3 regions of the Lactococcus garvieae subsp. garvieae genome follow, and region 1 is predicted to be linked to each of the others. Evidence: predicted binding sites of a transcription regulator. Region 1 holds the regulator's gene; each other region holds the start of a gene.

The links. Region 1 encodes CtsR, which represses protease genes until heat stress. Its sites were predicted from a motif close to TTGGTCAAAAAAGGTCAAANA; they were not measured.
Region 2: the regulator CtsR is predicted to act here: its motif matches at 931-951, upstream of clpB (ATP-dependent chaperone ClpB).
Region 3: the regulator CtsR is predicted to act here: its motif matches at 1,147-1,167, upstream of PYW30_RS07855 (ATP-dependent Clp protease ATP-binding subunit).

The regions. Positions count from the first base shown of each region.
Region 1 covers NZ_CP118950.1:387,707-389,982, forward strand. The annotation lists gene mltG (endolytic transglycosylase MltG) at 1-259, shown strand, start outside; gene greA (transcription elongation factor GreA) at 284-757, shown strand; gene PYW30_RS02010 (CtsR family transcriptional regulator) at 879-1,331, shown strand; gene PYW30_RS02015 (ATP-dependent Clp protease ATP-binding subunit) at 1,321-2,276, shown strand, end outside.
Region 2 covers NZ_CP118950.1:975,569-977,844, reverse strand. The annotation lists gene clpB (ATP-dependent chaperone ClpB) at 1-857, opposite strand, end outside; gene PYW30_RS04870 (SDR family oxidoreductase) at 1,016-1,645, opposite strand; gene PYW30_RS04865 (Rrf2 family transcriptional regulator) at 1,734-2,174, opposite strand.
Region 3 covers NZ_CP118950.1:1,576,816-1,579,091, reverse strand. The annotation lists gene rpoD (RNA polymerase sigma factor RpoD) at 1-1,035, shown strand, start outside; gene PYW30_RS07855 (ATP-dependent Clp protease ATP-binding subunit) at 1,257-2,276, shown strand, end outside.

The DNA of each region.
Region 1 (2,276 bases):
TACGTCCCTTGATCAACAAGCTGCAATTAATACACAATTAGACTCACCTTTCAATACTTACTTGTATCCAGGTTTTGGTCCTGGCCCAATCGTGAGTCCAAGCTTGTCGTCAATCAAAGCAGTACTTAACCCAACTGCGAATGATTATCTTTATTTCGTAGCAGACGTTGAAGGTAAGATTTACTTTGCACAAACACTTGAAGAGCAAAACATCAATGTTCAAAAGTATGTCAATGATGCGATTGCGTCGGGTAATTAATTAGAAATTTAAAAAGGATAAAAAATGGTAGAAAAAACTTTCCCCATGACCAAAGAAGGTCTGGAAAAACTAGAACAAGAATTAGATAACCTTAAATTGGTTAAACGCCCTGAAGTTATTGAACGCATCAAGATTGCACGCAGCTACGGTGACCTTTCAGAAAACTCAGAATATGAAGCAGCAAAAGATGAACAAGCTTTCATCGAAGGTCGAATTTCAACTGTGGAAACAATGATTCGTTACGCTGAAATCGTAGACAATGCCAATATTGATAAAAATGAAGTTGCCCTTGGTAAAGCAGTTGTCTTCCAAGAAGTTGGAGATGACGAAGAAGAAGAGTACGAAATCGTTGGTACTGCTGAAGCTGATCCATTTTCAGGTAAAATTTCAAATGAATCTCCAATCGCTCAAGCTTTGATTGGCCGTAAAGTTGGTGATGTGGTAAAAATTCCATTGCCTATGGGTGAAATCGAAGTTAAGATCGTTGATGTAAAATAAAATAAAAAAAGTCTGCCTTTTAGCAGATTTTTTTATTTTAGAGGCATTTCAGCCACTATTTTTGGTAAAAAATTAAAATTTTCGATATAATAGTCAATAAAGGTCAAAGATTGGAGGTTCTATGTCTGCCCAAAATACTTCAGATATTATCGAAGCTTATTTGCGAAAACTGCTCGAAGAGGCACGTGAGATTGAGATTAAACGTGCAGATTTAGCCAGTCAATTTGACGTGGTTCCTTCGCAAATTAACTATGTGATTAAAACCCGTTTCACCCCATCTAAAGGCTTTGATGTTGAGTCAAAGCGTGGTGGTGGCGGCTATATCAAAATATTCAAATACCATTATTCGGCAAAGCATGAATTCTTGCTTGATTTAGCACAGAAGTTGCCTGCCAACTTGACCGAAGGTATGGCGCAAGATATCTTGCAACTTTTATTTGATGAAAACATTTTGACTGAACGAGAAGGTAATCTTCTCCTTTTGCTTTTAGCTGATAGTGATATTTCTAACAGTTGTCGAGCGCAAATGATGATAAAAATACTACAGAGATTGGATCGTGATGATGAAATTTAATGAAAAGGACTTTACACCACAAGTTGTTAGAGTGCTTGAGAAGTCTGTCGACTATGCGCATAAGTTTAACTACGCTTGGGTAGAAAGCTCGCACCTATTGGCTGCCTTGGCTGAGGTTCCGGCTTCATTGGCATTTACGCTACTTAATTCAGAAAAGATTGATTTGGAAGAGATGTTAATCGACATCGAAGATTTTTCAAGTCAAGTGAAGACAAAAAAATCAGACATAAAGCTTAGCCCAAGAGTTGAAACGATTATTGAGCAAGCCCGAGCATTGGCTCAAAATAACGATAAAAACCGTATTGGGACAGAGCATCTCTTGTATATGCTGTTGGCAAATGAAGCCAGCTTTGCAGGACAACTTTTACGTGAGCAAAACATTAATATCGTTAACCTCCGTAAAAAGTTAGAGCAAAAAGCATATTTACGAGTGCCAGAACGCCGTAAAGCGGTGACCCCTGCTTCGAAAAGAAACCTGTCGGGGAAGGTGTCCGAAACAACAACAACACCTACTTTAGATACAGTCTCGACAGATTTGACAAAAGCAGCGCGTGAAGGCAAGCTTGATCCAATGATTGGGAGAGAGCGTGAAGTCGAACGTCTTATCCATATCTTGAGTCGCCGAACAAAGAATAATCCCGTTCTTGTTGGTGAACCAGGCGTTGGTAAGTCAGCCATTATTGAGGGCTTTGCCACACGTGTGGCTGCAGGAAATGTTCCTGTAGGTTTACGCGGCAGTCGTATCATGGCCTTGAATATGGCGATGGTCGTAGCGGGGACGAAGTTCCGTGGTGAATTTGAAGATCGTTTGACAGCTATTGTGGATGAAGTGACACATGATAAAGATGTTATCGTCTTTATCGATGAACTCCATACTATTATTGGTGCTGGGGGAGGCATGGACTCTGTCAATGATGCCTCAAACATTTTAAAACCCGCATTAGC
Region 2 (2,276 bases), 590 kb from region 1:
ACGATCGTGTGTAACTCATCAATAAAGAGAATGATTTGTCCGTCAGACTTTTTAACTTCATTGAGTACAGCTTTCAGACGTTCTTCAAACTCCCCGCGGTATTTAGCCCCTGCAATAAGTGCACCCATGTCTAAAGAGAATACCGTTTTATCTTTTAGATTTTCAGGCACATCTTTACGGACGATACGTTGCGCAAGTCCTTCAACAATGGCTGTTTTACCCACACCAGGTTCACCAATCAGAACGGGGTTATTTTTTGTTTTACGTGATAAGACACGAATGATGTCACGAATTTCTTCATCACGGCCGATTACCGGATCTTGTTTTCCTGATTTCACTTGAGCTACAAGGTCAACACCGTATTTTTCAAGTGCTTTATATGTATCTTCAGCATTTTGATTTGTCACTTTATCACCTCCTCGTAGGTTTTCAATTGCTAATTTTGTTTTTTCTTTATTCATTCCCTGGCTCACCAGATATTCTGTTAAAGGATTTTTCTTTAACTCAAAAAGGGCCAAGAGTACAATTTCAGTGGAGAGATATTCATCACCCCGATCTTTGGCAATCTTATCTGCTGCATTGAACAGATTAAAAAGATCTGCACTAATATTTTGACCATAGGTAATATTACTTCCCTCAACAGAAGAAATTTTGTCTATTTCTTTTTCAATAACTTTCGTAAATTCTTCAATGTTAATTTCTGAATCTTTGTAAAAATTAAAGGCAAAACTGTTCGGTTGTACAAATATTCGCCATAAATGTGGAATTTCAATCGCTTGATGATGGCGAGTCTGCGCAATTTGTTGCGCTTCATAAAGCGATTTTTGCATACTTGTTGTCATTTTTTCGATGTCCATAATGCACCTCGATTCATTTCATAGTAATGTAGTATTTTTCTCATTTTTCTTACTACCTCTTAATTATACTCTTTTGGTCAGTAAAGGTCAAACTATTTGCTCATAAATTTTCATATAAAAATAAGAGGAATTTTTCAAGAAAATCCCTCTTATTTTTATCATTTTTGGAAAACACTGATACGTTGTCCGACATAATTTCCTTCCAACGCAATATTAATCATCGCTTTCGCATAGTCTGCATAGCTAATCACACTTTCCCCTTTGTCATTAACCGTAAATTCTTCGCCCGCAACCACATAGTCACCTGTTTTTTCACCCTCTGCTTGGAAATCAGCTGCAGGGCTTACATAAGTCCATTTAACATCATGACGTTTTCTCAATGCAGCTAATGAATCAGACATAGCTGTTGCCAATGGTTTGAAAGCATCTGGGAAGCCTTCTGATTGATAAAGTGCTAAATCATGTTCTGGATTAAGATAAAGACTTCCAGCACCACCAACAATCAACAAGCGTTTATCTGTACCTTCAACAAGATCAGCAAGATGTTGGATGGAAGTGGTATGTTGCTCCAAGCTATCTTCTGCCCATGTTCCAAAAACATCGATAAGAACATCAAAATCCTTGATGTCTTCTTTGGTTAAATCAAATAAATCTTTCTGAATAGAAGACGGAGCTACTGTTTTGTTTTCGCTTCGTACAATCGCTGTTACATCCAACCCTCTATCTACTGCTTCTTGTACAATAAGACGACCGGCTTTACCATTTGCTGCTACTACTGCTAATTTCATATTAGACCTCCATGTCTTTTTCGTTGTAATAATTTTTGTTACAACTAATTCTACATAAGCTTTTAATAAATGTCAACGATTTGGTTTCTTAAGGATTTATTGCCACATAATGATCAATATCGGTAATGACTTCTTGTAAACTCATCGCCTTCATTTGGTCTTCCATCGCTTTTTGAATTAAATCAAGCTTACCATCAAGCACCTGATGGATATTTTTGCCGACAGAACAGTCTGGACTAGGATGTTCGTGAAAATGGAACAAGCCTTTTTTATTAATGACCTCAACCGCATTATAAATATCAAATAAACTAATGTCTTCAACTGGTTTGGCGATTGCAGCTCCACCGCTTCCGCGCACAACATGCACCAATTCATTAGCTTTCAATTGCTGTAATACTCTTCGAATAATTACGGGGTTTACATTAATACTTGTGGCTAAAAAATCACTCGTAATCTTGTGTTCTCCTTCAAAGGTATGGATACAGGCAAAAATATGAAGTGCAATCGTAAAGCGACTTGATATTTGCATTTTTTTCTCCTTCGATTCTCATTTTACCTTAAGTATAAATGTCCTTTTTCAGAATGTCAATTATAATAACTAGCCAAATGAATTACGGGCACTTCTCTCCAA
Region 3 (2,276 bases), 860 kb from region 1:
GCTTTAGATGATGAAATTACAGATGAGCTTGTGGTGAAGTTTGGTTTGGAAGCGGAAGCTATCGAAGATTTGCTTCAACAAATCCAAGATGCGGGTATTTCCATTGTTGACAAAGATGGAAATCCTAGTCCATTAGCTTTGCAAGCTGAAGAAGAAGAAAAGCTTGATGATAATGCAATGGATGAAATCGTGACAAATGTCCGTATTGATGATCCTGTCCGTATGTATCTTAAGGAAATCGGACGTTACCCATTGATTTCACTTGAAGAAGAAACAAAACTTGCGGAAGCTATCGTTGCAGGCGGAGATGAAGCGGAATTTGCCAAACAAATGCTTGCGGAAGCCAACTTACGTTTGGTTGTTTCAATTGCAAAGCGTTATTCAGGACGTGGCATGCAATTCTTGGATTTGATTCAAGAAGGAAACATGGGACTTATGAAAGCTGTGGACAAATTTGACCATACTAAAGGTTTCAAATTCTCAACTTATGCGACATGGTGGATTCGTCAAGCAATCACACGTGCGATTGCTGACCAAGCACGTACAATCCGTATTCCTGTCCACATGGTTGAAACAATCAATAAGTTAATCCGTGTGCAACGTAATCTTTTACAAGAATTGGGTCGTGATCCTTTACCAGAAGAAATCGGTAAAGAATTGCATATGACACCTGATAAAGTTCGTGAAGTCTTAAAAATTGCGCAAGAACCTGTATCATTGGAAACACCTATTGGTGAGGAAGACGATTCACACCTTGGAGATTTCATTGAAGATGATGTGATTGAAAGTCCAGTAGACTATACAAACCGTATCTTGCTTCGTGAACAGCTTGATGAAGTTATGGATACCTTGACAGACCGTGAAGAAAACGTGTTGCGTATGCGCTTTGGCTTAGATGATGGCCGCATGCACACACTTGAAGATGTTGGTAAACAATTTAAAGTGACACGTGAACGTATTCGTCAAATTGAAGCAAAAGCGATTAAGAAATTACGTCATCCTCGTCGCAGCAAACCATTGCGTGACTTTATGTAATATAAAAAAACTCTTTCGACAGATGTCGAAGAGTTTTTTCTTATTCTTGGAAAAGAATAGAGTACAAAAGATTTGATAAATTTGAGAGAAGTGATATAATAAAAATTATTAAAGGTCAAAAAAGGTCAAACTTGAAATAGAAGCAACCAGACATGATTCTTTAATTCTAAAAAAATAAGTTAAAATAAAGAAAAGACGTAACCACAAAGAAGGAGGAAGAGATGCTCTGCCAAAATTGTAAAATAAACGAAGCGACAATTCACCTTTATACAAATGTGAATGGCCAGCGTAAGCAAGTGGATCTATGCCAAAACTGTTATCAAATTATGAAATCAGGTGGTCAAGAAAGCTTGTTTGCTGGAGCTACAAATATTTCGAATAATGACGATCCTTTTAATCCGTTCCCAGATATTTTCCAAGCTTTACATGGAAATGATCAAGGTCGGACAATGACCCCTCCAACACAAGCCGGAGGTCGAGGCCCAGGAGGCCCACAAAATCCTCGTGGAGGCCAAGCACCTAAAGGACTTCTCGAAGAATTCGGGGTCAACATCACTGATGCTGCACGTCGTGGGGAAATCGATCCTGTTATTGGGCGTGATTCTGAAATTACGCGTGTCATCGAAATTCTGAATCGTCGGACAAAAAATAATCCTGTTCTTATCGGAGAACCTGGTGTTGGTAAAACAGCAGTTGTTGAAGGATTAGCCCAAAAAATCGTTGACGGTGACGTACCACAAAAATTACAAAATAAAGAAGTTATTCGTCTTGACGTTGTCAGTCTCGTCCAAGGTACTGGTGTGCGTGGACAATTTGAAGAGCGCATGCAAAAACTGATGGAAGAGATCCGTAAACGTGATGATGTTATCCTCTTCATTGATGAAATTCATGAGATTGTGGGCGCAGGTTCTGCTGGAGAAGGAAATATGGATGCCGGAAATATCCTTAAACCGGCTTTAGCACGTGGCGAACTCCAACTTGTTGGAGCAACAACACTCAATGAATATCGAATTATTGAAAAGGATGCAGCGCTTGAGCGTCGGATGCAACCTGTTAAAGTTGATGAACCTTCTGTAGATGAGACAATCACAATCTTACGTGGTATTCAAAAACGTTATGAAGATTATCATCATGTAAAATACTCCGATGAAGCAATCTTAGCTGCTGCAAATCTATCTAACCGTTATATTCAGGACCGTTTCCTTCCTGATAAGGCAATTGACTTGCTGGACGAAGCAGGT